Regions from separate parts of the Pseudomonas sp. TH08 genome, predicted to be linked through region 1. Evidence: predicted binding sites of a transcription regulator. Region 1 holds the regulator's gene; each other region holds the start of a gene.

Region 1 (7,686 bases):
TCGGCACGGCGCTCGGCGCTGTGCCGGTGCTGGTCATTCGGCGCATGCCGCAAGCACTCAGCGATACCTTGTTGGGCTTTGGTGCCGGGGTGATGCTGGCAGCGACCGCGTTTTCGCTGATCGTACCGGGTATCGCCGCCGCCGAAAGCCTGGGTCTGACGGCGTGGGGTTCCAGTGGCCTGATCTGCTTCGGCATCATGCTGGGGGCATTCGGTCTCTATCTGGTTGACCGCAAGCTGTCGGGCGCCTCGCCGGAAATGCTTGTCGGTACGCTCGAGCACCCGGTTATTCCGCCGCGGATCTGGTTATTTGTGTTCGCCATCATTGCCCATAACATCCCTGAAGGCATGGCTGTCGGCGTTTCTGCCGGCGGCGGCATGCCCGACGCGGACAGTCTGGCGATGGGCATTGCCCTGCAGGATGTGCCGGAAGGTCTGGTGATTGCGCTGGTGTTGGCCGGGGCGGGAATGTCGCGGGTCAAGGCGTTCCTGATCGGGGCGGCATCAGGCTTGGTCGAGCCGGTGTTTGCGCTGTTGTGTGCATGGCTGGTCAGCCTGGCGCAGGTGTTGTTGCCATTGGGTCTGGCGTTGGCGGCGGGGGCGATGTTGCTGGTGGTGACCCACGAAGTCATCCCGGAGTCGCGACGCAATGGTCATGACAAATTAGCCAGTCTTGGGCTGTTGATCGGGTTTTGTCTGATGATGGTGATGGATACCGCGTTGGGTTGAGTTGAATTGTGGCGAGGGAGCTTGCTCCCGCTGGGCTACGAAGCGGCCCCATTAGCCATCTGCCAGTTGCACCGCATTGACGACTGCTACGCAGCCGAGCGGGAGCAAGCTCCTCGCCACAGGCGATCAGCCGCCTTCGCCAAAATAGTCGTTGATCAGATTCACCAATGCCTGCAAGGCTTCGTCAGCCTGCTCACCTTCAGTGCTCAGATAAATTTTCGTGCCCTTGCCAGCGGCGAGCATCATCATCGCCATGATGCTTTTACCGTCGACCGTGGTCTCCGGCGTACGGCCCACTCTGATTGTGCAATCCGGAAACTGCCCGGCAACGCCAACAAACTTGGCCGACGCGCGGGCATGCAAACCCAGTTTATTGATGATTTCGATTTCCAGAGCAGGCATCGCGGTGTGAATCCTTTAAGTGAGGTCGCGGTGGCGAACCTGGACGTTCTTCAGGGTTTTCTGCAGGGCCTGACCCAAGCGTTCGGTCAGGTAGACGGAGCGGTGGTGCCCGCCGGTGCAGCCAATGGCGATGGTGACGTAAGCACGGTTGCTCGCCGCAAAGCGTGGTAGCCACTTGTGCAGGTAGGTGAAGATGTCCTGGAACATTTCTTCGACCTCCGGCTGCGCCGCCAGATAGTCGGCCACTGGCGCATCAAGCCCCGATTGCGCTCGCAGTTCCGGCTTCCAGTAAGGGTTGGGCAGGCAGCGCACGTCGAACACCAGATCCGCGTCCACCGGCATGCCGCGTTTGAAGCCGAATGACTCGACCAGAAACGCCGTGCCGGGCTCAGGCTGATTCAGCAGCCGCAGCTTGATGGTATCGCGCAACTGGTACAGGTTCAGACTGGTGGTGTTGATCTTCAGATCGGCGAGGTCGGCGATGGGGCCGAGCAGGGCTGTTTCATCTTGAATCGCTTCGGCCAGCGAGCGGTTGGCGTTGCTCAGCGGGTGGCGACGGCGAGTCTCGGAAAAACGCTTGAGCAGGGTTTCTTCATCAGCATCCAGATACAGGACATCGCACTGGATGTGTTTGCTGCGGACATCTTCAAGCAGCTCGGGAAACCGTGTCAGATGGCTTGGCAGGTTGCGCGCATCAATCGACACGGCCACCAGCGGTTGCGCCAGCTCAGTGTGGATCAGGGCACGTTCGGCCAATTCCGGCAGCAAGCCGGCGGGCAGGTTGTCGATGCAGTAATAGCCGTTGTCCTCAAGGACATCCAGGGCGGTACTTTTACCCGAGCCGGAACGGCCGCTGACAATGATCAAGCGCATGATTACTGCCCGTTTTGCTCGTCCAGTACGACCTGGTACAAGGCTTCGTTGCTCGCAGCGCTGCGCAGTTTATCGCGTACGTCCTTGCGATCGAGCATGCTGGCGATCTGACGCAGCAACTCCAGGTGCGCATCGGTGGCGGCTTCCGGGACCAGCAATACGAACAGCAGGTCAACCGGCGCGCCGTCGATGGCGTCGAAATCGATCGGCGCTTCAAGGTGCATCAAGGCGCTGATAGGCGACTGGCAACCCTTGAGGCGGCAGTGAGGAATGGCGATGCCGTTGCCAAAACCGGTGGAACCGAGTTTTTCACGGGCGATCAGGGCCTCGAAGACATCTTGCATCTCCAGATCCGGCACTTCGCGGGCGATCAGGTTGGCAATTTGTTCGAGGGCTTTCTTTTTACTGCCGCCCGGCACGTTCACGAGGGAACGGCCGGGGGTCAGGATACTTTCAAGTCGGATCATGGAGTGGGGGGTTATCGACCGGTGGCGCCCTGGAGCAGGCTCTGGGTCTTTTCCTTATGCTTTTTGAGTTGACGGTCCAGCTTGTCGGTCAGTGAGTCGATCGCCGCGTACATATCGGTATCTTCCGCATTGGCGACCACTTCGCTGCCGGGTATATGCAAGGTGGCTTCGATTTTCTGCTTCAGCTTTTCGACGCACATCGTGACTTGCACGTTGGTGATCTTGTCGAAATGTCGTTCCAGTCGTTGGAGTTTTTCCTCGATGTAGGAACGCAGAGGTTGGGTCACTTCCAGTTGGTGTCCACTGATGTTGACTTGCATACAGCTTCTCCTTCGTTGCCAGTGCATAAAGCGGCAGGCTGGATAGCCTGCCACTGGAACGCTGTAACGTGGCTTACATCAACCGCTTGCGTTCGCTCGAAGGCGCGATCCCTAAGGATTCGCGGTACTTGGCGACGGTGCGGCGAGCCACCTGAATGCCTTGTGCCTCCAGTAAACCAGCGATCTTGCTGTCACTCAACGGCTTTTTCTGATTTTCCGCCGCAACCAGTTTTTTGATGATCGCGCGGATCGCCGTGGACGAGCATTCACCGCCTTCGGAGGTGCTGACGTGGCTGGAGAAAAAGTATTTCAGTTCATAAATACCGCGCGGGGTATGCATGAATTTCTGCGTGGTCACCCGGGAGATCGTCGATTCATGCATGCCCACCGCTTCAGCGATGTCGTGCAGAACCAGCGGCTTCATGGCTTCGTCGCCGTACTCCAGAAAACCGCGCTGATGCTCGACGATCTGGGTGGCTACTTTCATCAGGGTTTCGTTGCGGCTTTGCAGGCTCTTGATGAACCAGCGAGCTTCCTGCAACTGATTGCGCATGAAGGTGTTGTCGGCGCTGGTGTCGGCGCGGCGGACAAAACCGGCGTACTGCGCGTTGACCCGCAGGCGTGGCACCGATTCCTGATTCAGCTCGACCAGCCAGCGCTCGTTGTCCTTGCGCACGATAACGTCAGGGACGACGTACTCGGCTTCGGTGGATTCGATCTGCGAGCCCGGACGCGGATTGAGACTTTGCACCAGTTCGATGACCTGGCGCAGTTCGTCTTCCTTGAGTTTCATGCGGCGCATCAACTGGCTGTAATCGCGGCTGCCCAGCAAGTCGATGTAATCGCTGACCAGGCGTTTGGCTTCCGCCAGCCAAGGAGTCTTGGCCGAGAGTTGGCGCAATTGCAACAACAGGCATTCGCTGAGATTGCGCGCGCCGATGCCGGCCGGTTCGAATTGCTGGATGCGGTGCAGCACGGCTTCGATTTCGTCCAGCTCGATGTCCAGTTCCGGATCGAACGCTTCGAGGATCTCTTCGAGAGTTTCGTCCAGATAGCCCTGATTGTTGATGCAATCGATCAGGGTCACGGCGATCAGGCGATCTGTGTCGGACATCGGTGCGAGGTTCAGTTGCCAGAGCAGATGGCTTTGCAGGCTTTCGCCGGCGGAGGTGCGGGTGGTGAAGTCCCACTCGTCATCGTCGCTGCTGGGCAGGCTGCTGGCGCTGGTCTGGTAGACGTCTTCCCAGGCGGTGTCGACCGGCAGTTCGTTGGGGATGCGCTCGCTCCAGTCGCCGTCCTCAAGGTTGTCCACCGTCGGTGCGGTTTCCTGATAGGAGGGTTCCTGGATCTCAGTGTTGGGCTTCTGTTCGGTGTTGTCGGCCAGAGGATCGGAGTTGTCGAAGTCTTCGCCTTCTTCCTGGCGTTCGAGCATCGGATTGGATTCCAGAGCCTCCTGGATTTCCTGTTGCAGATCCAGGGTCGACAATTGGAGCAGGCGGATGGCCTGTTGCAGCTGCGGTGTCATCGTCAGCTGCTGGCCCATTCTCAAGACTAGCGATGGTTTCATGGCAGGGGCTTAACACCTTATTCGCCGGCGCTATGCGCCATCCACTACAGGGCGCCGAAGCGCCAAACTTAAGCAAATTATATGCCTGAAACTGAAGTGTTTGCCTAGAGCGCTGTAACAATTAAAGCGTATTAAATTGCGCTTGAACCGATACAGCGCCCCGGCGGCGCACCGGGCACTGTCGCGCTTAGAGGCGGAACTCGTGACCCAGATACACTTCCTTGACCAGATCGTTGGCGAGGATGGTCTCGGCGTCACCTTCGGCGATCAGTTGGCCGTCGTTGACGATGTAAGCGGTTTCGCAGATATCCAGTGTCTCGCGCACGTTGTGGTCGGTGATCAGTACACCGATGCCCTTGGCCTTGAGATGGTGGATGATCTGCTTGATGTCGCCGACCGAGATCGGATCGACACCGGCGAACGGTTCGTCGAGCAGGATGAATTTCGGTGCAGTGGCCAGCGCGCGGGCGATTTCCACACGGCGGCGCTCACCACCGGACAGGCTCATGCCGAGGTTGTCGCGGATGTGTGTGATGTGGAATTCCTGCAGCAGGCTTTCCAGTTCCTTGCGACGGCCGGCCTTGTCGAGCTCCTGACGGGTTTCGAGGATGGCCATGATGTTGTCGGCTACCGACAGTTTGCGGAAGATCGACGCTTCTTGCGGCAGATAGCCGATGCCGGCCTTGGCGCGGCCGTGCATTGGCTGGTGGCTGACGTCCAGATCATCGATCAGTACGCGACCCTGATCAGCCTGGACCAGGCCAACGATCATGTAGAAGCAGGTGGTCTTGCCGGCGCCGTTAGGGCCCAGCAGACCGACGATCTGACCGCTGTCGATGGACAGGCTGACATCACGCACGACCTGACGACTTTTATACGCCTTGGCCAGATGCTGAGCTTTCAGAGTTGCCATTACGGGGCCTTTTTCTGGTCGTTTTTCGGCTTCGGCTGAATCACCATGTCAATGCGCGGACGCGCTTCGGTGACTTTGCTGCCGGTAGCGCGGCCAGCGCTGGCCAGTTTTTTCACCGTGTCGTAGACGATTTTCTCGCCTTGGGTCACGTTGTTGTCCTTGTCGACAACTTTGGCCTTGTCGATCAGCACGACGCGGTTTTGCGCGGCATGGTACTGGATGGTGACACCCCAGCCTTGAACCGGTTTGGTATCGCCAGCCGTTTGCAACTGCTCGAAGTAAGCCAGGTTGCCCACCGAGGTCACCACGTCGATATCACCTGCCGGGGTGCGGGTGATGGTCACGGTATTACCGGTCACCTTCATCGAACCCTGAGTGATGATCACGTCACCCTTATAGGTGGCAACGCCATTCTTGTCGTCCAGCTGGGCATCGTCGGCCTGAATGCGGATTGGCTGCTCTTGATCGTTCGGCAGAGCCCAGGCGCTCACGCTTCCCAGTGCTGCGCCCAGACTGAGCAAAATAGGGAGGGTTTTAACGAGCCTCATACTGTCCTCTTACGTTCGATAGCAGGTGTATCCTGCTGTCCTTCAGATACGCTTTCATTCCAACGCCAGTCGATACACCGCCAGCGCCGTCGATTCTAACGGGTTGCTCGGTCTGCGCATATTGCTCCTGTGGGAACACTGTCATGCGCGTAGAGGTCACCAACAGATCACGCTTCTTTTCATCGGTGCGTTTGATACGCACCGAATCGATCAATTCAACCTGAGTGCCGCCCGAGTTCACTTCGCCGCGTTCACTGGTCACGTGCCACGGAAAATCGGTGCCGCGGTACATGTTCAGGTCGGGTTTGGTGACCAGCGTAATGTCGGTCGCCTTGACGTGCTCGGCTTTGTCGGAGGTCATTTCATACTGCACCTTGCCGTCTGGCAGGTATTGCAGGGTGTGCGTGTTGGTTGCATACCAGTCGATCGGGCTTTCGGTCGAAGAGACCGGCGGCTTGTCGAGGAAGCGTTCCGGGCTGATGTTCCAATAGCCGACCGCTGCGAAAATCGCAGCGATGCAACCGAACAGCAGGAAATTGCGAAATTTTTTGCTAAACATGGTTTGGCTCACAAGTACGCGGCATTGGCTGCATCAAGGCAGCCCTGGGCGCGCAGGATCAATTCGCAGAATTCGCGGGCGGCACCTTCGCCACCACGGGCGCGGGTCACGCCGTGAGCGTGTTCGCGGACGAAATCGGCAGCGTTGGCGACCGCCATGCCCAGACCGACGCGGCGGATCACCGGCAGGTCAGGCAGGTCGTCACCGAGGTAGGCGACCTGTTCATAGCTTAGGCCCAGTTGTTCGAGTAGACCGTCGAGAACGACCAATTTGTCTTCGCGTCCCTGAAAAAGATGCGGGATGCCCAGGTTTTTCGCCCGACGCTCAACCACCGGCGTTTTCCGGCCGCTGATAATGGCGGTTTGCACGCCAGCATTCATCAGCATTTTGATGCCTTGGCCGTCGAGCGTGTTGAACGTCTTGAATTCGCTGCCGTCTTCAAGGAAATACAGGCGCCCGTCAGTGAGAACGCCGTCGACGTCGAAGACCGCCAGTTTGATCGCTTTGCCGCGTTGCAGCAGATCGTTGCTCATTACATCACTCCTGCGCGCAGCAGATCGGAAAGGTTGAATGCGCCGATCGGGCGATCCTCCTCGTCGACAACTACCAATGCGTTGATTCGGTGGTCTTCCATGATTTTCAGGGCCTCGGCAGCGAGCATTTCGGGCCGGGCGGTCTTGCCGTGAGCCGTCATCACCTGGTCGATGGTGGCGCTGCGGATATCGATGCTGCGATCCAGGGTGCGACGCAAGTCGCCGTCAGTGAAGATCCCGGCCAGTTTGCCATCGGCTTCAAGGATGGCGGTCATGCCCAGACCCTTGCGGGTCATTTCCATCAGCGCATCCTTGAGCAGGGTGCCGCGTTGTACCTGCGGCAGTTCCTGCCCGGCATGCATGACGTTCTCGACTTTCAGCAACAGGCGACGGCCGAGGGCTCCACCGGGATGGGAAAAGGCGAAGTCTTCTGCGGTAAAGCCGCGTGCTTCGAGCAGCGCGACGGCCAGGGCATCGCCCATGACCAGCGCGGCGGTGGTCGATGAAGTCGGTGCGAGGTTCAGCGGGCAGGCTTCATGTTCGACGTGAACATTGAGATTGACCTCGGCAGCCTTGGCCAGCGGCGACTGCGGGTTGCCAGTGACGCTGATCAACTGGATGCCCAGGCGTTTGATCAGCGGCAGCAGGGTGACGATTTCGTTGGTCGAGCCCGAGTTGGACAGGGCGAGAATCACGTCATCGCGGGTGATCATGCCCATGTCGCCATGACTGGCTTCGGCCGGGTGTACGAAAAATGCCGGGGTGCCGGTGCTGGC
Region 2 (7,686 bases), on a different contig from region 1:
TCGTTGAGCTGGATCGCCGCGTGATCGCCCAAGGTCAGCACCGAGGTGTGCATGTTGCGATGGCGGCGCAGCAAATCCTGCAAAGAGGCGGCGACGAAGAAGTACTCCTGACGCAGGCGCAGCTCCTGCCCGGCTTCGGTGCTGTCCGCCGGGTAGAGCACGCGGGAGATACTTTCTGCACGGGCGACTTCGGCAACGGCGCCCAAGTGGTCACCGGCGTTGAAGCGTTCCAGGTGCAAATCTTCCATGGCCCGTGCGCGCCACAAGCGCAGGGTATTGACGCTCGCCCCACGCCAGCCGACCACCGGAGTGTCGTAGGCAATCGCGCGAACGGTTTCCGCTGGCGACCAGACTTGCTTGGACTTGCCGGACGGGTCGGTAACGGTTTCAACGCTGCCGCCAAAGCCGATGGAGTAGACGACTTCCGGCCGTTCGAACTCCCACGGGTTACCGAAATCCAGCCAGTGCTCGGTCTGCTCCTGCTGCCAGCCGTCGACGATGGCCTGGCGGAACAAACCGTGTTCATAACGAATACCGTAGCCATGGCCGGCGATGCCGAGGGTCGACATGCTTTCCATGAAGCACGCCGCGAGTCGGCCGAGGCCGCCGTTGCCAAGCGCCGCATCGGGTTCCAGCAAACGGATGCGTTCCAGGTCGACGCCGAGTTCGGTCAATGCTTCACGGGCGACGTCGAGCAAGCCGAGGTTGCTCAGGCTGTCGTAGAGCAAACGGCCGATAAGGAATTCCAGCGAAAGGTAATACACCCGTTTCTGGCCTTTGCGGTAAATCTGCCGGGTGTGGTCCATCCAGTGCTCGACCATGTGATCACGCGCAGCCAATGCGATGGCTTCGAACCAGTCATGGTCGAAGGCGTGATCAGGGTCTTTGCCCACCGCGTAGGTGAGTTTGGTCAGGACGGCGTCGCGGAATGCGGCCACCTCTGCTTCGCGAACTAGTGGTTCTTGAGTCATCGATAGGACCTCGAGCGAGCGGGGAATTGTCTGAGCCTAGACGGTCTGACCGACGGTAGCGGCTCTGGTTCGGCAGTTTTTCCCGAGACTGTGAGATAGCCCGGCATTACCTTGTCGAGTGAGCTAATGAATGCAGGGGCCGTGCCGAATTGTCCGGCAATGTGCCTGCACGCAGAAAAAATCTGGCGAAAGGTTGTTCAAAAATCCACCAGTCCCGGTATGATCGCGCGCCCTGATGCACACACGCCTGGTAACTCCCGATGATGAAGCCCAACCTGATTGCCGCCGCCGAGATCGATCGTCTCGATACGTGGGCAAAATATTCAGCCCCGATGTGCGGCTCCTGCGTGTCCAGCTGCTGCACGCTGCCGGTTGAAGTGAAGATCAAGGATCTGGTGCGCATCGGTGTGGTCGACGAGTTCGAACTGGGCGACCCGCCGAAAAACATCGCCAAGCGTCTGCAAAAGGAAGGCCTGGTCGAACGCTTCAATCAGAAGTCGGGGATCTTTACCCTGCAGCGCATGAGCAACAACGATTGCTACTACCTGGATCGTAAGAGCCGCCTGTGCACCATTTATGACAAGCGCCCGGATACCTGCCGCAATCACCCGAAAATCGGCCCGCGGCCGGGTTATTGCGCTTACAAGCCGAAAGAAGTGGTGCGCGAGCAGAATTTCCGGGCGATCGAGAAGTTTTGATCTCCTCTGAAGTTTTCGGCGGCTGATCGGCCGCCTTCGCGAGCAGGCTCGCTCCCACATTGAAATGCATTCCCCTGTGGGAGCGAGCCTGCTCGCGAAGAGGCCAGCACAAACACCGTAAAGACCTCAGTTAAATCCCAGACAAACAAAAACGCCCCCGGTCTCTCGACCGGGGGCGTTTTCATTCAGCCGGAACTAATGACTCAGTTCTTGGCTTTCTTGGCAGCGCGGGTACGCTCGCTTTCGTCCAGGATCTTCTTGCGAAGACGGATGGACTTAGGAGTAACTTCGCACAGCTCGTCTTCCTGGATGTATTCCAGAGCCTGTTCCAGAGTGAACTTCACTGGTGGAACCAGAGCGATGGTTTCGTCTTTACCCGAAGCACGCATGTTGTCGAGCTTCTTGCCCTTGGTAGGGTTAACGCCCAGGTCGTTGTCACGGCTGTTCTGACCAACGATTTGACCGTTGTAGATCTCTTGACCGTGTTCTACGAACAGCTTGCCACGAGCCTGCAGGGTTTCCAGCGAGTAGGTCAGTGCCTTGCCGGTTTCAACCGAAACCAGAACGCCGTTCTGACGGCCGGACATGTGGCCCGACTTGACGGTGTCGTAGCGATCGAAGATCGAGGTCAGGATGCCAGCACCGTTGGTCAGGGTCAGGAACTGGTTACGGAAACCAATCAGACCACGAGCAGGGATGTTGTATTCCAGACGAACACGGCCCTTACCATCCGGAACCATGTTGCTCAGGTCGCCCTTACGCAGACCCATCTCTTCCATGACCTTGCCCTGAGCTTCTTCAGGGATGTCGATGGTCACGTTTTCGAACGGTTCTTGCTTGACGCCGTCAACTTCACGAATGATTACTTCAGGACGGCCCAGGGCCAGCTCGAAGCCTTCGCGACGCATGGTTTCGATCAGTACCGAGAGGTGCAGCTCACCACGGCCGGAAACCTTGAACTTGTCAGCGGTGTCGCCTTCTTCAACGCGCAGAGCAACGTTGTACAGCAGCTCTTTGTCCAGACGGTCCTTGATGTTACGGGACGTCACGAACTTGCCTTCTTTACCGCAGAAAGGCGAGTCGTTTACCTGGAAGGTCATCGAAACGGTTGGCTCGTCAACGGTCAGAGGCTTCATCGCCTCGACAGTGTCCGGGTGGCACAGGGTGTCGGAGATGAACAGCGAGTCCATACCGCTGATGCAAACGATATCGCCTGCTGCAGCTTCTTCAACGTCAACGCGGTGCAGACCGTGGTGACCCATCAGCTTCAGGATACGGCCGTTACGGCGCTTGCCGTCGGCACCGATCGCCACAACCGGAGTGTTCGGCTTGACGCGACCACGAGCGATACGGCCAACGCCGATAACACCCAGGAAGCTGTTGTAGTCCAGAGCGGAGATCTGCATCTGGAACGCGCCATCACGGTCAACGGCCGGAGGCGGAACATGGTCGACTACCGCTTGGTACAGCGGGGTCATGTCTTCAGCCATGGCGGTGTGATCCAGACCGGCAATGCCGTTCAGGGCCGAGGCGTAAACAACCTGGAAGTCCAGTTGTTCTTCGGTAGCACCGAGGTTGTCGAACAGGTCGAAGATCTGGTCCAGAACCCAGTCCGGACGCGCGCCTGGACGGTCAACCTTGTTGATTACCACGATCGGACGCAGGCCGGCTTCGAAAGCCTTCTTGGTCACGAAACGGGTTTGCGGCATAGGGCCGTCTTGAGCGTCAACCAGCAGCAGAACGGAGTCAACCATCGACATTACGCGTTCAACTTCGCCGCCGAAGTCGGCGTGGCCCGGGGTGTCCACGATGTTGATGTGGTAGCCGTTCCAGTTGATGGCGGTGTTTTTCGCCAGAATGGTAATACCGCGCTCTTTTTCCTGGTCGTTGGAGTCCATCACGCGCTCGTCGTTGAGCTCGTTGCGCTCCAGAGTGCCGGATTGACGCAGGAGTTTGTCTACCAGGGTGGTTTTACCATGGTCAACGTGGGCAATGATGGCGATGTTGCGTAGATTTTCGATCACTTGTGTATCTCGATCAGAGGATTCGGTTTGCTGACAAGTCTTGGCAGCGATTAGCAGTAGTGTCCGGCATGGCCGTTACAGCTTGACGGCGGTGTCGGGGGGCCGGTGACGCAGGCCACAGGCAAACAGCCCCGGGCACTTAGCTCGGTCGATAAACGCGCACATTGGCATGCCCCTCACTGAGCAAATGGTGAGCATGCAGGCGACTCATCACGCCTTTGTCGCAATACAGCAGGTACTGGCGAGTCGGATCCAGCTCCTTGAAACGAGCGTTCACTGCGTAGAACGGCATCGTCTGTACTTCTACGCCAGCGAGTTCCAGCGGCTCATCCTCGGCGGCATCCGGGTGACGGATGTCGATCACGATCTGGCCGGCCAGTGCTTCGCTGACTTCTTCAATCTGTACGTCCTGGCCCAATTCGTCGATCACCCGATCGATCGGCACCAGTTTGGCGTTTTCGAGCGCTCGCTCGAGCACCGCCATGTCGAATTCTTTCTCTTCGTGTTCAACGCGCCCGCGTTTGGCGGCGGTCTTCGGATTGACCGAGATAACACCGCAGTACTCCGGCATGTGCCGGGCGAAATCGGCGGTGCCGATCTCGTTGGCCGTATCGATGATGTCCTGCTTGTGCGCGACTATCAGCGGCCGCAGGACCAGTTTGTCAGTCACGCAGTCGATCACCGACAGGTTCGGCAGCGTCTGGCTCGACACCTGGGAGATCGCTTCGCCAGTGACCAGCGCCTCGATTTGCAAGCGGTCGGCGATGTTGGACGCAGCGCGCAACATCATACGCTTCAATACGACGCCCATATGACTGTTATCGACTTTGCCGAGAATTTCGCCCAACACTTCTTCGAACGGAACACTGACAAATAGCACGCGTTGCGAGCTGCCGTACTTCTTCCAGATGAAATGCGCGACTTCCATCACGCCCAATTCATGGGCACGACCGCCCAGATTGAAGAAGCAGAAGTGCGTCATCAGGCCGCGACGGATGATCTGGTAGGCCGCAACGGTCGAGTCAAAGCCGCCGGACATCAATACCAGCGTCTGCTCCAACGCACCCAGCGGATAGCCGCCGATGCCGTTGTGCTGACTGTGGATGACAAACAACCGTTTGTCGCGAACTTCGATACGCACTTCGATTTGCGGCGCTTTGAGGTCGATTCCGGCAGCGCCACACTCACGGCGCAGCTTGCTGCCGACGTATTTTTCGACGTCCATCGAACTGAACGCGTGCTTGCCGGCACGCTTGCAGCGCACCGAGAAAATCTTCCCGGCCAGCGCATCACCGTAGTGCTGCTTGCACTTTTCGGTGATGTCGTCGAAGTCGCCCAGCGGGTACTCGTCGATCTGCAGAAAGTGCGCGATGCCCGGCATGCAGGTCAGGCGCTCACCCATCTCTTTCAAGGCTTTGGGGTCGGTAACGCGGGTTTCCAGCTCGAGATTGTCCCACACACCGTTCACCACCACGGCCGGGTCCAGGTCACGGAGCACGGTGCGGATGTTCTTGGCCAACTGGCGGATGAATTTCGTCCGGACAGGTCGGCTTTTGATGGTGATCTCGGGGAAGACTTTTACGATTAGTTTCATGAAAACAGCGCGCGAACGGCCAGCCGAAAAAGGGGGGCGCGGATTATAGCGGAAATTGCTCAAGGTTTAACCAGTTAATGTGCAGAAGGTTTTGCACGCACCAAAAGAGGTCGTTTTTAGACAATGACGCTACATTAAGGGGCGAGATTTTCCGTATTCACGCACTTTGCACCTTAATAAGCGTGAATTTGGGGCAAAAAACCCATGCTGGGGCACTGGCATGCAATTTGCTCCCTTGTGAGGCAGGTTGCCTTGGCAGAGTATCTGCGCCGGCATCACCAAAATTCCAAGGGCTATCCACTACCAAGCCCGAAGCCACCCGGAGGACACTATGTCGAAGTCGGTTCAACTCATCAAAGATCATGACGTCAAGTGGATTGATCTGCGCTTCACGGACACCAAAGGCACTCAGCACCACGTGACCATGCCGGCTCGCGATGCGCTGGATGACGACTTCTTCGAAGTCGGCAAAATGTTCGACGGTTCCTCCATCGCTGGCTGGAAAGGCATCGAAGCCTCCGACATGATCCTGCTGCCGGACGACGACACTGCCGTTCTCGACCCGTTTACCGAAGACGCCACCCTGATCCTGGTGTGCGACATCATCGAACCTTCGAGCATGCAAGGCTACGACCGCGACCCACGTGCGATCGCCAAGCGCGCCGAAGAGCACCTGAAAGCCACCGGTATCGGTGACACTGTGTTCGCCGGTCCAGAGCCAGAATTCTTCATCTTCGACTCGGTTAAATTCAAGTCGGACATCTCCGGCTCGATGTTCAAGATCTACTCCGAGCAAGGTTCGTGGATGTCCGACCAGGACATCGAAGGCGGCAACAAAGGTCACCGTCCAGGCGTCAAAGGTGGCTACTTCCCGGTTCCGCCGTTCGACCACGACCACGAAATCCGTACCTCCATGTGCAACGCACTGGAAGAAATGGGCCTGACCGTCGAAGTTCACCACCACGAAGTGGCAACTGCCGGCCAGAACGAAATCGGCGTCAAGTTCAACACCCTGGTAAAGAAAGCCGACGAAACCCAAACCCTCAAGTACGTTGTACACAACGTTGCTGACGCCTACGGCCGCACCGCGACCTTCATGCCGAAGCCACTGTACGGCGACAACGGTTCGGGCATGCACGTACACATGTCGATCTGGAAAGACGGCAAGAACACCTTCGCAGGTGAAGGCTATGCCGGCCTGTCCGATACCGCTCTGTACTTCATCGGCGGCATCATCAAGCACGGTAAGGCCCTGAACGGCTTCACCAACCCGGCGACCAACTCCTACAAGCGTCTGGTGCCAGGCTTCGAAGCCCCGGTAATGCTGGCCTACTCGGCTCGCAACCGTTCCGCTTCGATCCGTATTCCTTACGTGTCGAGCCCGAAAGCCCGCCGTATCGAAGCACGCTTCCCGGATCCGGCTGCCAACCCGTACCTGGCCTTCGCAGCTCTGCTGATGGCCGGTCTGGACGGTATCCAGAACAAGATCCACCCAGGCGACGCTGCTGACAAAAACCTGTACGACCTGCCGCCTGAAGAGGCGAAAGAGATCCCACAAGTTTGCGGCAGCCTGAAAGAAGCCCTGGAAGAGCTGGACAAGGGCCGCGCGTTCCTGACCAAGGGCGGCGTGTTCTCCGACGACTTCATCGACGCTTACATCGCGCTGAAATCCGAAGAAGAAATCAAGGTTCGCACCTTCGTACACCCACTGGAATATGAGCTGTACTACAGCTGCTGATCCGGTAGCGCCGCACTCAGCGGCGTGACAAAAAAGAGGCCTCCTTCGGGAGGCCTTTTTTGTGCCCGCAATTTATGACTTGACGTAAATCCACTGTGGGAATTGCAGTGCTTGAATACATCTCTGGATATGTAGCGAGTTGGGCTTACCGCCGCCCCTGACCTATGCTGCAACCCATCGCTTTCGTTTCTGGTCGATTTCATGGGTCGCACCTTTTCATACATCCTGCTGGTGATCGCCCTGCCCGTCGCGGCGCAGATCTACAAGTACACCGACGCCAACGGCAACACGGTGTACAGCGATCATTCGCCGGACGGGGTCAAGGCGCAGCCGGTGGAGTTGCCGCCGCTCAATCGGGTCGAGCCGCAAGCGCCGAGCACGTTGCCGGCCTCCGATGCGGACAAGCGCCAACCTGCGCAGAGCGCTTATGAAGTACTGGAACTCGCCGGTCTGCCCACTGAAGAAGCCTTGCGCGCCAACAACGGCACCTTCACCGTCAATGTGCTGATCAAACCGCGTCTGCAGTCGCCGCATCAATTACGGCTGGTGCTCGACGATGAACCGTATGGCCAGCCGAGCAACGTGCCAATCCTGCAGTTGGTGAATGTTGACCGGGGTGAGCATCGACTGGCCGTCCAGGTCATCGACGGGCAAACAATTG
Region 3 (7,686 bases), on a different contig from region 1:
GCAATTGCGCAAGTATCTGGTCTATCTCTTCGGTGCACGCCCTTAACGAACGCGGGACATCGGCACGCAACAGCAACAGCTCGGCGACATGCCGGGCGCCGGGGGCGTCGCGGTAGATTTCGGTGTAGGCCTCGAACGACGACAGCGCGCGCAGTAATGCACTCCATTGATAGTAGGCGTGAGCCGTGCCGTCGCTGACCGCCTCGGCTTGATCGCCGGCCATCTCGTAACGAGCATCGAGCAGCCGCAGCGTGTTGTCCGCGCGCTCGATAAAGGTGCCGAGACGAATAAAACGAAACGCATCGTTACGCATGATCGTGCCGTAAGACGCGCCACGAAACAGGTGCGAACGCTCCTTGATCCACTCGCAGAAACGGCTCATGCCGTAGCGACTGAGGCCCTGCTCAGCGATCCCGCGAATCTCCAGCCACGTTGCGTTGATGTTCTCCCACATGTCTGCGGTGATGCGTCCGCGTACGGCATGAGCACTGGCCCGCGCCGCGCCGAGGCAGCTGTAGATGCTCGCCGGGTTGGCCGCATCAAGGGCGAAAAAGTGCAGCAACCGTTCGGCGTGCAGCGCGCCGTGACGCTCCAGGTAATCATCGAGGGTGCCGGTGATCAGCAACGGCATGGCCAATTCGTGCAGACCGTCGCCGCGACCGTCCTGCGGCATCAGCGACAGCGAATAACTGACGTCGAGCATCCGGGCGAGGTTTTCCGCCCGCTCCAGGTAACGCGACATCCAATACAGATCCGAGGCAGTTCTACTTAACATGGCAAGCTTCCTTCAATCCTCGACCACCCAGGTGTCCTTGGTTCCGCCGCCCTGGGAGGAATTCACCACCAGAGAGCCTTCGCGCAGCGCGACGCGGGTCAAACCGCCGGGCACCACGCGGGTTTCGCGACCGGACAAGACAAACGGGCGCAAGTCGATATGACGCGGCGCGATGCCGTTTTCGACAAAGGTCGGACAGGTCGACAGCGACAATGTCGGCTGCGCGATGTAGGCGTGGGGTTTGGCCTTGATCCGTTCGCGGAAGGCGTCGATTTCCGCCTTCGTCGACGCCGGCCCCACCAACATCCCGTAACCCCCGGAGCCTTGGGTTTCCTTGACCACCAGATCTGGAAGATTGGCCAGCACATGGGAAAGTTCAGACGGGTTACGGCATTGCCAGGTCGGCACGTTCTTAAGGATCGGCTCTTCGTCGAGGTAGAAACGGATCATGTCGGTGACAAATGGATACACCGATTTGTCATCTGCTACTCCGGTGCCGATGGCATTGGCCAGCACTACATTGCCCGAACGATAAGAAGACAGCAGCCCCGGCACGCCGAGCATTGAATCCGGATTGAATGCCAGCGGATCGAGGAACGCGTCGTCGAGCCGACGGTAGATCACGTCCACCGCTTTCGGACCGTCAGTGGTACGCATGAAGACTTTGTCGTCGCGCACAAACAGATCGGCGCCCTCGACCAGCTCCACGCCCATTTCCCGAGCTAGAAACGCATGCTCGAAGAACGCACTGTTGAAGCGCCCAGGCGTTAGCACCACCACACTGGGGTCATCAATCGGGCTGGAGCTTTTCAGGGTGTCGAGCAACAGGTTCGGATAGTGGTCGATCGGTGCGATGCGTTGCGCGGCGAACAGCTCCGGGAACAGGCGCATCATCATCTTGCGGTCTTCGAGCATGTAGCTGACGCCGCTCGGCGTGCGCAGGTTGTCTTCGAGCACGTAATAAGTGCCGTCGCCATCACGCACCAGATCGACGCCAGAGATGTGCGAATAGATATCACGGTGCAGGTCGAGCCCCTGCATCGCCAACTGATATTGCTCGTTGGCCAGCACCTGTTCGGCAGGAATGATCCCGGCCTTGATGATGCGCTGGTCGTGATAAAGGTCGGCGAGGAACATGTTCAACGCCTTGACCCGCTGGATGCAGCCGCGCTCGACGATCCGCCATTCGCTGGCAGGGATGCTGCGCGGAATGGTGTCGAAAGGAATCAGGCGCTCTGTGCCCTGCTCGTCCCCGTAGAGCGTGAAGGTAATCCCGGCACGATGGAACAGCAGATCGGCTTCACGTCGCCGTTGGGCCAAAAGCTCGTCTGGCGTGTCGGCCAGCCATCGGGCGAACTCCCGATAATGCGGGCGAACCTGGCCGCCGGCATCGTACATCTCATCAAAATAGGTGCGGATCATGCCGTACTCCTTGTCACCCGGACCTACAGGCCTTCGCAAGGCCCGTGCCATCGGCATAAACGCTTTGATTTCAATCGGTTGGATATTCACGCCACAGGCACCGCACCATTCCTGTGCGGCAAATGCCCCAACCTGAATGCCCCCGCTTCATTGCGACGCACTGCATCGCCTATCACCAGCATAGTCAGAGTTGATTTCACTGCCCGGCGCTGCTTGCGGATAATCCGCGCATTCGCTGCAAAACTTCCCTGCGCACAGCGCCGCGAAGTCGCCAGCTCAACTGACCTGGACTGCCCCCGCAGCCCGCCCCGCCGTAACCCTGACCGGTTTCCTCTCCTTATCGGTCTTCCCTTTAGCCACCCTCTCCGGTGGCTTTTTTTTTGCCCGTTTGAAATATTTTGAAAGTAAAAGCAAAAGATCGCAGCCTCCGGCAACTCCTACATAATCTGTGTAGGAGCTGCCGAAGGCTGCGATCTTCTGATCTTTAAAAATGGCAACGGCCAACCCAGAGGTTAGCCGTTGGTAATCAAATAACCTGAAATCAGTTCAAACGGTGGCGATTACGCACCTCCTGCTTGACGCCCCAGCCCTCGATGATGCCACCCAGCGGTTCGACCACGGCGGAGAAGCCCTGCTCGAAATCGCCAATATCGTCATAGGTCGCGTACATCACTTTGCTCAATTCCAGCGACCACGCGCCGTCATCCCGCGCGCTGACCTGTGCATTGATGGATTCACCGCGAAACTTGCCTGCCGCCCTGCGCGCCCGCTCCTCGTCCGGGAAAATGGCGTAGAACTCGATGGGATGGAATCGGGAAAAATCGAAACCGCCTTCTTTCATGCGGCGCAGAACATTGCTGCTGATGTCTTCTTGATAGGCTGTGCTCATGAATCGTCCCCCTCGCATAGATGGATAGACTTTCCGAATCCCGCCCCGGGCCTTTGGCCAAAGTACTACGGCAACGTGGTTGCACGCGGGAACAAGCATGTAGCTGACAAGACCAGACCTTAGCGATCCGTTCGCTGATCTCGCTTGCAGAGTAGCCCCAAGTTAGAGCTGCTGCCAAGGCCTGGTGTTAAAGGTGACAGGAAGAATGTCAGATGGGAGTGATGCTGCGGATTTCAATGCTGTTCTGGGTTTTCAGGCTTTTCACGCCAGCATCGGCAGTGCGCCCTTCCAGATCGTTCAGGTCCAGTTCGGCGGCAACGGGCAGGAGCCGTGCCTTGATCAATCGAGCGGCCTCATCGTCACTGGGGCATTCCGCGCGCTCGAACACCTCATCGACAATTTCACCATGATCGTCCACGAAAGTGACTTTCCACTTTTGCATCGGTGCCTCCTCGATCAAACCCGCAAATGGGCTTACACCTAAATCGACTGGTACGCCGAAAGTTGGTTCAAAAGGATTACAGCGCACGAACATGAAAAAAACGACATCTTGGGTACAGGCAGCAAAGTGGGGAGCGTGCTTTTGTGGCGAGGGGATTTATCCCCGTTCGGCTGCGCAGCAGTCGTGAAAATCAGCAACCGCGGTGTATCAGGAAGACCGTGGATGCTGATTTTGGGGACGCTGCGCATCCTAACGGGGATAAATCCCCTCGCCACAATAGCTCCCTCAATGGGGAGCTCGCGGTGGGATCAGTCGTTGCTTGGCTTGTTGATCGCTTGCAGCACGTACTGTGGCAAAGCAAATGCGCCGATGTGGATTTCCGGGTTGTAGTAGCGCGTGACAATGCCGCTGCCAATGAAGCGCTGTTGCAGCACTTCACGGCTCAGTTTGCGGTAAGCCGGGTTGGTCGAGCCCCAGGCGAAGGTCATCGAGCCGCCGATGTAGGTCGGCACGGCTGCCTGGTAGAAGTGCCAGTCCGGGAACAGGCTGCGCAGACGACCGGCGGTGGTTTTGACTTCGTCGATCTGCATGAACGGCGTGCCGTTCTGGGTCACGAGAATGCCGCCTTCGTTCAGGCAACGGTGGCACGCCTGGTAGAAGTTCTCCGAGAACAGCACTTCGCCCGGGCCGATCGGATCGGTCGAGTCGGAGATGATCACGTCGAATTTTTCGGTGGTAGTGGCGACGAAACGCATGCCGTCGTCGATCACCAGGTTCAGGCGCGGATCGTCGTAGGCGCCCTTGGAGTGGTTCGGCAGAAACTCTTTGCACATATCGACGACGGTGCCATCGATCTCGACCATGGTGATGTGCTCGACACTGCCGTGCTTGGCGACTTCACGCAGCATGCCGCCGTCGCCACCACCGATGATCAGCACGCGCTTGGCGGCCCCGTGGGCGAGGATCGGCACATGGGTGAGCATTTCGTGGTAGATGAATTCGTCGGCTTCGGTGGTCTGGATCACGCCATCCAGCGCCATCACCCGGCCCATGCGCGGGTTTTGAAAGATCACCAGATGCTGGTGTTCGGTGCGCACTTCGTGCAGCAGTTTTTCCATGCGAAAACGCTGGCCGTAGCCTTCGTAGAGGGTTTCCAGGTACTCGCTGGTTTTGGTGACGGTCATGGTGAAATGCTCCGATGAATGCGCGGGCGCCAATCGTGGGGACGATTGCCCGGGAAAGGCGCGCATTCTACGTTGCCGAAGATGACAGGTCGAACCTCACTTCATCGGCAAACCCCATTCCCCTGTAGGAGCAAGGCTTGCCCGCGAAGGCGTTGTGGCAGTCGACATCATTGGCAACTGACACAACGCCTTCGCAGGCAAGCCCTGCTCCTACAAAGAGCGGCGTCAGATTCGGACGTTACCGCGTGGCCCGGCGATCGCCCAGATGATCAGGCCCAGCACCGGCAGGAGGATGATCAGCAGCACCCAGACGATTTTCATCCCGGTGGTTGCGCCGCTTTTCAGTACGTTGATGATGGCCCAGATGTCGAGGGCAAGGATGATCAGGCCAATCAGACCGTTGAACGTGGAACCCATGGTGTCACTCCAGAATAGTGGCATGCACTTTTAGGATAGACGGTCGCGCGCAGGGTTCCCTTTTATTGCACTCAGACGTGAACGGCGATCTTCAGCGCTTCAAGCGAAGGCGCGGCGGCGATGCCGACTTGCGCACACAGTTCCAGTACCCGTGGCACGTCGTTGCCGTAGACCAGCACCACTTGCAACTCGTCGTCGAGCAACTGACTGAAGTTCATCAGCGTGTAACCGCCGTTTTCCTTGTTCATGCTACTCATCTGCACCTGGATGCGATTAAGCGCGGTCAGTGCTTCGGTTTTCGCCAGTTGCTTGGGCTTGAGATTGAAATCCACGCCTGGGCCAAACGAAGCGACGATCTGTGCGAACAGGTCGACATAGGTGTCCGCCTGGAACAGCACGGTGTCCGGCAGGCTGCCGACCACGACCCACTCACCCAGAGGAATCGGGAAGGTGTCGTCGTAGTTGATGTCCGGATTGGCTGTCAGAAAAGCTTCCGCGTCGGCGTAGGCCTTTGCGGCGTCGTCGGCCACGCTCAGGATCTCGTCCTCGCCCATGCAGCCGGAGCTGATTTTGCTGATGAGTTCGACGAGTGCGGCTTTCATGTGGGCGGATCCTGTGGCAGCTGAATTTGGAGGGCGCGAAGAATAACGCATTCTTCAGCACACCCGACACCTGTGGCGAGGTAGCTTGCTCCCGCTGGGGTGCGTAGCGGCCCTGAAAAAGCTTGCCAGCGCTGCGCACTGAAGCGCGAGCAAGCTCCCTCGCCACAGGGATCGCGCCAGTTTTCAGGCGAGGAGTTTTTCCAGTTGGGCAGTGGTGTCGACGGCACCCATGGTGCGGGCCGCGTCCAGCGCCGTGACGCCATTGGCGTCCTTGGCCTGCGCATTGGCACCTTTGCTGATCAGGTAATCAACGATTTCCACGCGGTTGAACATCGCCGCCATCATCAATGCAGTGCGGCCGTCGAACGACGAACCTTCGATCTCGGCGCCCGCCTCGACCAGGGCCTTGACCACCGCCAGATCACCTTTGAACGCGGCACCGGCAATCGGGCTCTGGCCGTTGCCATTGCGCATTTCCGGATCGGCTTTGTGTTTAAGCAGCACTTGCACCGCGTCCACATGGCCGTAATAGCTGGCCAACATCAGCAACGTGTCGCCCTTGCTGTTCTTCAGGTTGACCGGCAGACCGGCGCTGACCAGACGATCAAGCATCTCGGCATCACCGTCGCGTGCCTTGTTGAAAACCTGCTCGGTGAATTCGGCAGCTTCCTCAGGGGTCATCTGGCGGCTTTGTTCGGACATGGGGCAACTCCACTTTCGGTCAATCGGAAAGCCGACAGTTTCCCGAGCAAGACGATAACTGTCACCCACTTTTTCTCAAGTCGATCCATAGCCAATTTCAATAGCGATACCTGCCCTGATGAATTTCAGCCAACACTTGATCGGTGACCTGCACGTAAGTCTGGCTGCCCGGCAGCCAGGCGAAGATGGGGTCATTACCTGTCTGAGCGGGGTCGAAGCCTTCGTTTTTAAGGCGGGTTTTCTGATATTTGAAGGTGCCGGTGGTTTCCATCTTGACCTTTACCCGCAGGAATAACGGTACCGCGTAGGCTGGCATGCGCTGTCGCGCAAAACTCAGCAACTCGGCGAAATCCAGGGTCGCCAGGGATTCGGAGGGAGTAATTGCGGCCATGCCGGCACGCCCGTTGGTGTTGCGGATTTCCACGCCATACGCCACCGCCTCGGAGATATGCGGATGTTGCAGCAGCAGGTTTTCCACTTCCGTGGTCGAGACGTTCTCGCCCTTCCAGCGGTAGGTGTCACCGAGGCGATCAACAAACTGTGCGTGGCCAAAACCGATATTGCGCAGCAGATCACCGGTGTTGAAAAAGCGGTCGCCTTGAGCGAACACATCGCGTAACACAACCTTGGCGGTCTTCTGTGGATCGGTGTAGCCGTCCAGCGGCGCTTTCTCGTCGATCCGCGCCAGCAACAAACCCTGTTCGCCCTTGCCGACTTTACGCATAAAGCCGTCGTCACCGCGGATTGGCTCACCACTGTCATGGTCGTAAGCCACCAACTCCCAGGCCATCAGCGAAAAGCCGATGGTGTTGTCGAAGTTGAGAATATTGGTGAAGCCGATATTGCCGTCGCTCGCCGCATACAGTTCACAGATGTGATCAACCGCGAAGCGCGTCTTGAACTCAGCCCAGGCACCGGGGCGCAAGCCGTTGCCAATCATCTTGCGCACGTCGTGTCGGCTGTCGTCGGCGCTGGCCGGTTGATCGACCAGATAACGGCACAGTTCGCCGACGTAGCCAATGGTGGTCGCTCGATAGCGGCGTACGTCGCTCCAGAACTGACTGGCGCTGAATTTGCGGCGGATCGCAAAACCGGACGCGCCGTTGATCGCCGAGCCCCAGCACACACACAGACCCGTCGCGTGGTACAGCGGCAAGGTGCAATAGACGACGTCGTCGGGACGCATGTTCAGCGCGATCATGCCGAAACTGGCAGAGCTGCGCATCCAGCGTCCATGCTTGAACACTCCGGCT
Region 4 (7,686 bases), on a different contig from region 1:
AGCGCCCACCCACGGGCCAAACGCATGAAAGGCGACGATTCATGAGCATCCAGTTGATCACCTTCGACCTCGACGACACCTTGTGGGACACCGCCCCGGTGATCATCAGCGCCGAAGCGGTATTGCGCGAATGGCTGAGCGAACATGCGCCGAATCTGGGCGCGGTGCCGGTGGAGCATTTGTGGGCGATCCGCGAACGAGTGCTGGCCAGCGAGCCGGGGCTCAAGCACCGCATCAGCGCGTTGCGTCGGCGGGTGTTGTTTCATGCGCTGGAGGAGGCCGGGTACGCCCACGGCGAGGCGTCGAAGTTGGCCGACAAGAGCTTTGAAGTGTTCTTGCATGCGCGACATCAGATCGAGGTATTCCCTGAAGTCGAGCCGGTGCTGGAGATTCTCGCCAATCATTACTCGCTCGGTGTGGTCACCAATGGCAACGCCGACGTGCGCCGGTTGGGGTTGGCGGATTACTTCAAGTTTGCCCTGTGCGCGGAAGATATCGGCATCGCCAAACCGGATGCGCGACTGTTTCACGAAGCGTTGCAACGCGGTGGCGCCACCGCCGAAACCGCCGTGCACATTGGCGATCATCCGGGTGATGACATTGCCGGCGCCCAGCAGGCCGGGTTGCGCGCGATCTGGTTCAACCCGGGGGGCAAAGTCTGGGAAGCCGAGCGTTTGCCGGATGCCGAAATCCGCAGCCTGAGCGACTTGCCAGCAGTGCTCGCACGCTGGAATGCCAGGGCCTGACACAATCCCTGTGGAAACCATGTGGCGAGGGGATTTATCCCCGATGGGCTGCGAAGCAGCCCCAAATGCAGCGCATCGTGCTTTCCTGACAATCCGCGCAAGCTGACTTTACGACTGCTTCGCAGCCGATCGGGGATAAATCCCCTCGCCACACAAGCCTCTCTTACAGGGCGTCCCTGTTATTTCACCCATGAAAAAGCCCGCAGCGACGGCGGGCTTTTTCAGCAAGCAAGCGGCACGCCTCAGATAGGGCGGCTACCGTACTTGTTGTCCGGCTTCTTGGGCGGATCGGCGACCACATTGGCCTCCACTTCCTGCACTTTTCCGCCGCGCGACAAGAACTCTTCCATGGCCTTGGCCAGGGCGTCGCGTTCCTTGTTCTTGGCTTCAATGCTCGGCAACTCGTCTACCGACACCGCAGCCTTGGCTTTGCCTTTGGCAGCCGGGGCCGGCGTATCGTCGCCGCCATCGTCATCAGCAACGTCTTCCGCTGCCGCTTCCAGGCCTTCCTCGGCCTCGTCTTCGTCGCCTACTTCGAGGTCGTCGTTTTCCAGATCATCGTCGCTCATGTTCTACCTCATGACTTGCGAAAAGCAGATTAGTTATAGACCAGCTTTGGCAACTGTCGAAAGTCGCCGTTAAAAAATCGTTAACCGCTGCTGACCAGCGGTTATGCCCCTTCACCGTGCAAGGTGGCGAGGACTTTTCGGGCACCGCCATGATCACGGTGCTCGCCCAGATAAACGCCCTGCCAGGTGCCCAGTGCCAAACGACCTGCCGAAACCGGCAGACTGATCTGGCAACCCAGCACGCTGGCCTTGAAGTGCGCCGGGAGGTCGTCCAGGCCTTCGTCGTTATGCTCATAGCCATCTGTTCCTTGTGGGATCAGACGATTGAAAAATCGTTCGAAGTCGCGACGGACCGCCGGATCGGCGTTCTCGTTGATGGTCAACGACGCCGAGGTATGCTGCAGCCACAAATGCAACAGACCGACCCGGCACTCCCTGAGTTCAGGCAGGCCGTTGATCAACTCGTCCGTTACCAGATGAAAGCCCCGGGGCCGTGCCCGCAGGGTAATCAGAGTCTGTTGCCACATACAGTTCTCCGCACGTTCGGGGCGCATTCTAGCGCGCTCTGGGAAAAAACAAAGGCCCTAATATTCGCTCAATGATGTAAGCCATTGGCCGGTGAAAAACCGCCGTCGTAAACACGACTAAAGGCGTACGAAAAATCCTTTCAGCTTGTCCTTCAATGACAAATCCCGGACAAAAAAATGCCCGGCGAACCGGGCAATTTTTTTCAGTGCGCGTACTTACAGGTTGTAGCCGCGTTCGTTGTGTTGTGCCAGATCGAGGCCAACCGACTCTTCTTCCTCGGTCACACGCAGACCCATCACGGCGTCCAGCACCTTGAGGATGATGAAGGTGACGATCGCGGTGTAGATCACCGTGAAGCCGACACCTTTGCACTGAATCCATACTTGAGCGGCGATGTCGGTCACGGTGCCGAAGCCACCCAGCGACGGAGCAGCGAACACACCGGTGAGAACCGCGCCGAGAATACCGCCGATACCGTGTACGCCAAACGCGTCCAGGGAGTCGTCATATCCGAGTTTGCGTTTCAGGGTGGTAGCGCAGAAGAAGCACACCACGCCCGCCGCCAGACCGATCACCAGTGCGCCCATCGGGCCCACGGTGCCGGCAGCCGGAGTGATTGCAACCAGACCGGCCACCACACCCGAGGCGATGCCCAGTGCGCTAGGTTTGCCGTGAGTGATCCACTCGGCAAACATCCAGCCCAGCGCCGCCGCGGCGGTAGCAATCTGAGTAACCAGCATCGCCATGCCGGCAGTGCCGTTGGCCGCCGCAGCGGAACCGGCGTTGAAGCCAAACCAGCCAACCCACAGCATCGCCGCGCCCATCAGGGTGTAACCCAGATTGTGCGGAGCCATCGGCGTGGTCGGGAAGCCTTTGCGCTTACCCAGTACCAGGCAGCAAATCAGACCGGCCACACCGGCGTTGATGTGCACCACGGTGCCGCCCGCGAAGTCGAGCACACCCCAGTCCCACAGCAGGCCACCGTTACCGGACCAGACCATGTGCGCAATCGGCGCGTAAACGAGGGTGAACCAGATGCCCATGAAGATCAGCATCGCGGAGAATTTCATCCGCTCGGCGAACGCACCGACGATCAGCGCCGGAGTGATGATCGCGAAGGTCATCTGGAAGGTGACGAACACCGCCTCAGGGAACAACGCAGCAGGCCCGGTCAGGCTGGCTGGCGTGATGCCCGCGAGGAACGCCTTGCCGAAGCCGCCGACAAAGGAGTTGAAGTTGACGACGCCCTGCTCCATGCCGGTGGTGTCGAACGCGATGCTGTAGCCATAAATGACCCACAGGACGCTGATCAGACCGGTAATGGCGAAGCACTGCATCATCACGGAAAGAATGTTTTTCGAGCGAACCATGCCGCCGTAGAACAGCGCCAGGCCCGGGATGGTCATGAACAGCACGAGTGCCGTCGAGGTGAGCATCCAGGCAGTGTCGCCGGAGTTGAGGACTGGGGCCGCCACTTCGTCTGCCGCCATTGCAAGGCTGGGCATTACGATGGACAACAGGGCTCCTAGCCCTGCGAATTTACGCAGAGTCATATTGTTTTCTCCTGGGGCGTTGGGGTTTGTGGCGGCTTTTAAATCGCGTCGGTATCGGTTTCGCCGGTACGGATGCGAATCGCCTGTTCCAGATTGACCACGAAGATCTTGCCGTCACCGATCTTGCCGGTGTTGGCCGCCTTGGTTATCGCCTCGATAACCCGATCCAGATCCTTGTCGTCGATGGCCACGTCGATTTTCACCTTGGGCAGAAAATCGACCACATATTCCGCGCCGCGATACAGCTCGGTGTGACCCTTCTGCCGGCCGAAGCCTTTGACTTCAGTAACGGTAATGCCCTGCACGCCGATTTCGGACAGCGACTCGCGCACGTCGTCCAACTTGAACGGCTTGATGATGGCAGTGACTAGCTTCATGAAACTCTCTCCCGAATTGGTGGACTTGCCCCAGGAAAACAAACCCGACTCAAGTCTAAGCGCAGTGCCTGGCTTTGTAACGCATCGTCGGCCTTACCTGCCCGACTGACGCCAGCTAACCGCTGCTGACGAAACTCCCCGCTTCGTCTGCCGCACTGCATTCGTCACAGCGACTGCATCAGTGCATGGGTCGAAGGTGACTAAGCAGAAACCTTGCCATCTCGCCAAAAACCTGTGATTTCAATCCATTGGCCACTGTCGCTGGCACTGCCGCGCAAAAGCCTTGACGGATACGCACAACAACGGTGCATCGCCGTCCGTCCGCCTGCGCGAAAAGCGTGCATCGCGGCCGTTGCAAATGACTATAGACACTGCGTGATACACTACCGGCCATTGTTTCCAGGACATCCACCATGCTCGCGCCCAAAGACTTCCTCGACGCCCTGAGCGGCACCGCCTCCCGCCTGTTCAACGGCGAAACGCCGCTGCCGAAAGCCGAAATCGAAAGCCAGTTCAAGATTCTGCTGCAGAGTGCGTTCAGCAAACTGGATCTGGTCAGCCGTGAAGAATTTGATAGTCAGATGGTTGTTCTGGCCCGCACTCGCGCTCGCCTCGAAAGCCTCGAAGCCAAAGTCGCCGAGATGGAAGCCAAGCTGACACCGCCCGCTGAATAATCCGCGCCCCCTGTAGGAGCTGCCGAAGGCTGCGATCTTTTGATCTCCAGCCCTTCAACCATCCCGGCAACGTCCTACAACCTGCACCATCGCCGTCCGATTGCGCCGAAAAGCCCAGGTTTTTAAGCTCATCCGATGCTGAATGTTCAGCACTGGGTTTGGCGACCTGGACAGCTTAAGGCGCACGACAACCATGATGGCGGCTACATTTACCGCCACATCGTTTCATGGCGGTTGTGCGTGGGAGACCTTCGGGTCTGCCGGGTTCCTTTTGCTCCGGTTCGCCAACCCGCGTACAACTGCCACCCAATCGTTTGGCGACGATCAGAGGCAGTTTTCTTCATTCGAATTCGAGAACTGCACCATGGAAGAAACCTATTTAAAGCCTTACATCTTCACCCGCCACAAACTCCCCCTCCACGCCCTCCTCATCCAGAACCAACCCTGGTTCTGCGCCCGAGACCTGAGTCGCCTGCTACACATTTATCTCAACGAACGCATGCTGCGAAAACTCGACCCCGACCAATACCAAACCCGCAAAACCTTGATCCACAACCAGATCGAAAACACCCTGCTGATCAGCGAATCCGGCATCTACGCCCTCCTCGTCTACCACTACTGCCCCGAATACCGAGCCCTGCGCGAATGGCTCACCCACCAAGTCATCCCCACCCTGCGCGACGCCCAACGTCCCAGCACAAGCGAACGTCCACACCTGAGCCTGCTCAGTTGGCCGGACATGACGTTGAGTTTGTTGCACTGGAATAATCAGCCGTGGATACGGTTGCAGGATGTGCCACACATGGTGACGGAGCGAGAACAGGTAAACCGTACGGCTGTGAACTCATGGTGGAGAAAGGCTCTGCAATTGATCTGAATTTTTGCGCTGCAACCTCACCAAAGGTCATTTCAGTGATGCCACTGAAATGACCTTTTTTATGTCTTCATTTTCTCCAGCCCCCTACTCCGAAATCCCCCTCTCACAGAAGTAACGTCCTACAAAACGCGTCCCCCACGTCTGATTTCGCTGCCCCCTCTCTGCTGGCTATCTTCTGCGACCAGATCCAAACAGATGAAAACAATGAGAAGAAAAGGCAAAGCAACGGATCTTCGTAACCAGACATTCAGATCAAACTCGCGAAAGATCGCCCACAAATTCTTTCTCAAGAACATTGCCCCGAGAATCCCGAATATTGATGCAGCAGCGGTCAAGTTTGAGCCAATTACCCCAGCAGCGATAACGCAATACTTTCTCTGGGAGGGGCCAACAATTTTCCCTTGGAATGACGTTGCAGACTGGAAAAGTAAAGATGCGAAAGGTCTGGATTTGGCGATATGGTACAAACAGATTCTTTGCGGCATGTGCTATGCGACCCCGCGCGCAAGCTCTATCTGCTTAAAGATTATTCTGTTGGAAGGGCATCCGGACAGTGCGCACCCGCTTCGCGGCAGGATCGCGCCGATTGCTCTGCTTGTCGCAGATCACTATGCGCGAGCGCTAGGATGCAAAGAAATCGAGATTCAGGATCCTGATCCGAATGTTGTTTTTTACTACCGAAAACTGGGGTTCGAATTCGACCACACCAACCGGCTTGTCATTTCTGTGGACGGTCAATAACATCGAAATCAACAACCCAATCGCACGAGGTGCGTATGAGCCCAAAAAAGCGAAAGGCAAAGCTTCTTCAGATTGTTGAACTACATCTCGAAGCACTCCGGTTGGCTGGGGATATGTCAGCCAACCAACGGCGATTTATTGAAGTTGCTGTTACATGTGGGCCAGCGCTTGAGCCAAGCGGCCCGCTGGCCGGTAGAAGATCCTGAGTCAGAAATAAAAAAGGCGTCCGATGGACGCCTTTTAAGTATTTTTTGAGGAGTAGTCGCAGCGATTCTTTAGCTCCGGGCCTTACGGCCTTGGGTTCAGAATCCGACAGGCTAGCCCGTCGTCACTACTTCAGAGAAACCAGCTTTCTCTGCTGCCAAAAATGCGGGGGAGCTTTTACTGGTGCCCAGTCCCGACGAATGCGCAGTTGCAGTCCTCGAACGGGATGATCCGTCAGTACCGCTCAGGAGTCAAAGCTCATTTACGATCGAGAGCAGCGTAAAACCCTCATCCATGCCGACATCAAGTATTGCCTCTCCGCCCCCTCACATCCTGAACTGGCCATCTCCAACGTCCTTCACTAACGCAAGCACAGTCCTACGAGGACCGTCCCCTACGTCTGATTACGTAAGCATCAATGCCTTCGATATCGTCTGCATATTGATCCCGACAGAACAAGACGATGCGAAGAAAAGGCAAAGGTACCGAGCTTCGAAATCAGACACTCAAATCTGAATCGCGCAAACTCGCACATCAAGCAATGTCCATGGACCCAGGAGCCCTGGCGGCTGGAGTTGATGCTCTATCACTCAGGATCGATCCGATTACTCCAGTAGCAATCAACGCATTCCACCAGTGGACCGGCCCCGCTGGGTATCCTTGGGACGCTGTTTTGGACTGGAAGACCAAAGATGCAAAAGGGCTGGACTTGGCGTTGTGGTACGAAGAAGAACTGTGCGGACTGTGCTACGCAACACCGCGAAGAAGCACGATCTGCATGAAAATCGTCCTTTTGCAGGGACACACCTGCAAGACGAATACCTTGCGGGGCTGGATCGCTCCGATGGCATTGCTGACAACAGAGTTCTACGCCCGGAAGCTGGGGTGCACGCAAATCGAAGTACAAGAGCCAGACTCAGGCGCCATCCCTTACTATCAAACGCTGGGATTTTATTTTGATACAACCGGTCGCCTTGTCTTTCCATTGGACGACCAATAAGATCGAATCAAGCATCCCGGCACGTGAGGTGTTTATGAAGCAGAAGAAGCAGAAAACCCAACCGGCACGGGTGTCCAAACCGGGTACCGAGGCACTCGGATTGCCGGACAGAGTTTCAGCCAGTCAGCGGCATTTTCTGAAAGTGGCCGCGACCTATGGCAAGGAAATGGAGCCCGATGGTTGGCTCGCCGGTGGTGGAACCTGAGTACCGCCAAAATAACCGCCTGACAGGCGGTTTTTTTATGCCTGAGGATTAGTGCCTCCGGCAACATCCAGTGAAAGTTCGCCCTTAAAACTGTCCGACCAACTCCCTCTCCCCAGACTACCCTTCAAAAACCCGCAGGAAGCGGCCCCCGATTCAGCTCAAGGAACGACCATGTCCCTCTCCATCGTCCACAGCCGCGCCCAGATTGGCGT

The links. The regulator sigma-54, encoded in region 1, starts transcription at its own class of promoters, with help from an activator protein. The targets are predictions, from matches to a motif close to ANTGGCATNNANNTTGCTNT.
Region 2: a site for sigma-54 is predicted at 5,502-5,521, ahead of glnA (type I glutamate--ammonia ligase). Genes of this name have one in related genera too.
Region 3: a site for sigma-54 is predicted at 2,230-2,249, ahead of JFT91_RS26420 (circularly permuted type 2 ATP-grasp protein). Genes of this name have one in related genera too.
Region 4: a site for sigma-54 is predicted at 3,975-3,994, ahead of glnK (P-II family nitrogen regulator). Genes of this name have one in related genera too.

Annotation. Positions count from the first base shown of each region.
Region 1 is NZ_JAEKEE010000005.1:218,632-226,317, forward strand. Features, by position in the region: gene JFT91_RS24425 (ZIP family metal transporter) at 1-728, shown strand, start outside; gene JFT91_RS24430 (HPr family phosphocarrier protein) at 855-1,130, opposite strand; gene rapZ (RNase adapter RapZ) at 1,146-2,003, opposite strand; gene ptsN (PTS IIA-like nitrogen regulatory protein PtsN) at 2,006-2,470, opposite strand; gene hpf (ribosome hibernation-promoting factor, HPF/YfiA family) at 2,482-2,790, opposite strand; gene JFT91_RS24450 (RNA polymerase factor sigma-54) at 2,864-4,357, opposite strand; gene lptB (LPS export ABC transporter ATP-binding protein) at 4,545-5,270, opposite strand; gene lptA (lipopolysaccharide transport periplasmic protein LptA) at 5,270-5,818, opposite strand; gene lptC (LPS export ABC transporter periplasmic protein LptC) at 5,805-6,377, opposite strand; gene JFT91_RS24470 (KdsC family phosphatase) at 6,386-6,910, opposite strand; gene JFT91_RS24475 (KpsF/GutQ family sugar-phosphate isomerase) at 6,910-7,686, opposite strand, start outside.
Region 2 is NZ_JAEKEE010000001.1:1,659,211-1,666,896, reverse strand. Features, by position in the region: gene JFT91_RS07770 (glycogen/starch/alpha-glucan phosphorylase) at 1-971, opposite strand, end outside; gene JFT91_RS07765 (YkgJ family cysteine cluster protein) at 1,232-1,669, shown strand; gene typA (translational GTPase TypA) at 1,873-3,693, opposite strand; gene thiI (tRNA uracil 4-sulfurtransferase ThiI) at 3,833-5,287, opposite strand; gene glnA (type I glutamate--ammonia ligase) at 5,619-7,025, shown strand; gene JFT91_RS07745 (DUF4124 domain-containing protein) at 7,227-7,686, shown strand, end outside.
Region 3 is NZ_JAEKEE010000006.1:22,563-30,248, forward strand. Features, by position in the region: gene JFT91_RS26415 (alpha-E domain-containing protein) at 1-775, opposite strand, end outside; gene JFT91_RS26420 (circularly permuted type 2 ATP-grasp protein) at 788-2,197, opposite strand; gene JFT91_RS26425 (ribonuclease E inhibitor RraB) at 2,739-3,086, opposite strand; gene JFT91_RS26430 (hypothetical protein) at 3,295-3,528, opposite strand; gene speE (polyamine aminopropyltransferase) at 3,837-4,712, opposite strand; gene JFT91_RS26440 (PLDc N-terminal domain-containing protein) at 4,938-5,129, opposite strand; gene JFT91_RS26445 (hypothetical protein) at 5,201-5,731, opposite strand; gene JFT91_RS26450 (ankyrin repeat domain-containing protein) at 5,915-6,433, opposite strand; gene JFT91_RS26455 (long-chain-acyl-CoA synthetase) at 6,531-7,686, opposite strand, start outside.
Region 4 is NZ_JAEKEE010000001.1:1,001,853-1,009,538, forward strand. Features, by position in the region: gene xerC (tyrosine recombinase XerC) at 1-45, shown strand, start outside; gene JFT91_RS04795 (HAD family hydrolase) at 42-746, shown strand; gene sutA (dormancy-specific transcriptional regulator SutA) at 989-1,315, opposite strand; gene JFT91_RS04805 (secondary thiamine-phosphate synthase enzyme YjbQ) at 1,417-1,842, opposite strand; gene JFT91_RS04810 (ammonium transporter) at 2,059-3,396, opposite strand; gene glnK (P-II family nitrogen regulator) at 3,435-3,773, opposite strand; gene JFT91_RS04820 (accessory factor UbiK family protein) at 4,187-4,447, shown strand; gene JFT91_RS04825 (BRO-N domain-containing protein) at 4,812-5,324, shown strand; gene JFT91_RS04830 (N-acetyltransferase) at 5,520-6,065, shown strand; gene JFT91_RS04835 (N-acetyltransferase) at 6,733-7,269, shown strand; gene JFT91_RS04840 (hypothetical protein) at 7,304-7,474, shown strand; gene JFT91_RS04845 (YifB family Mg chelatase-like AAA ATPase) at 7,646-7,686, shown strand, end outside.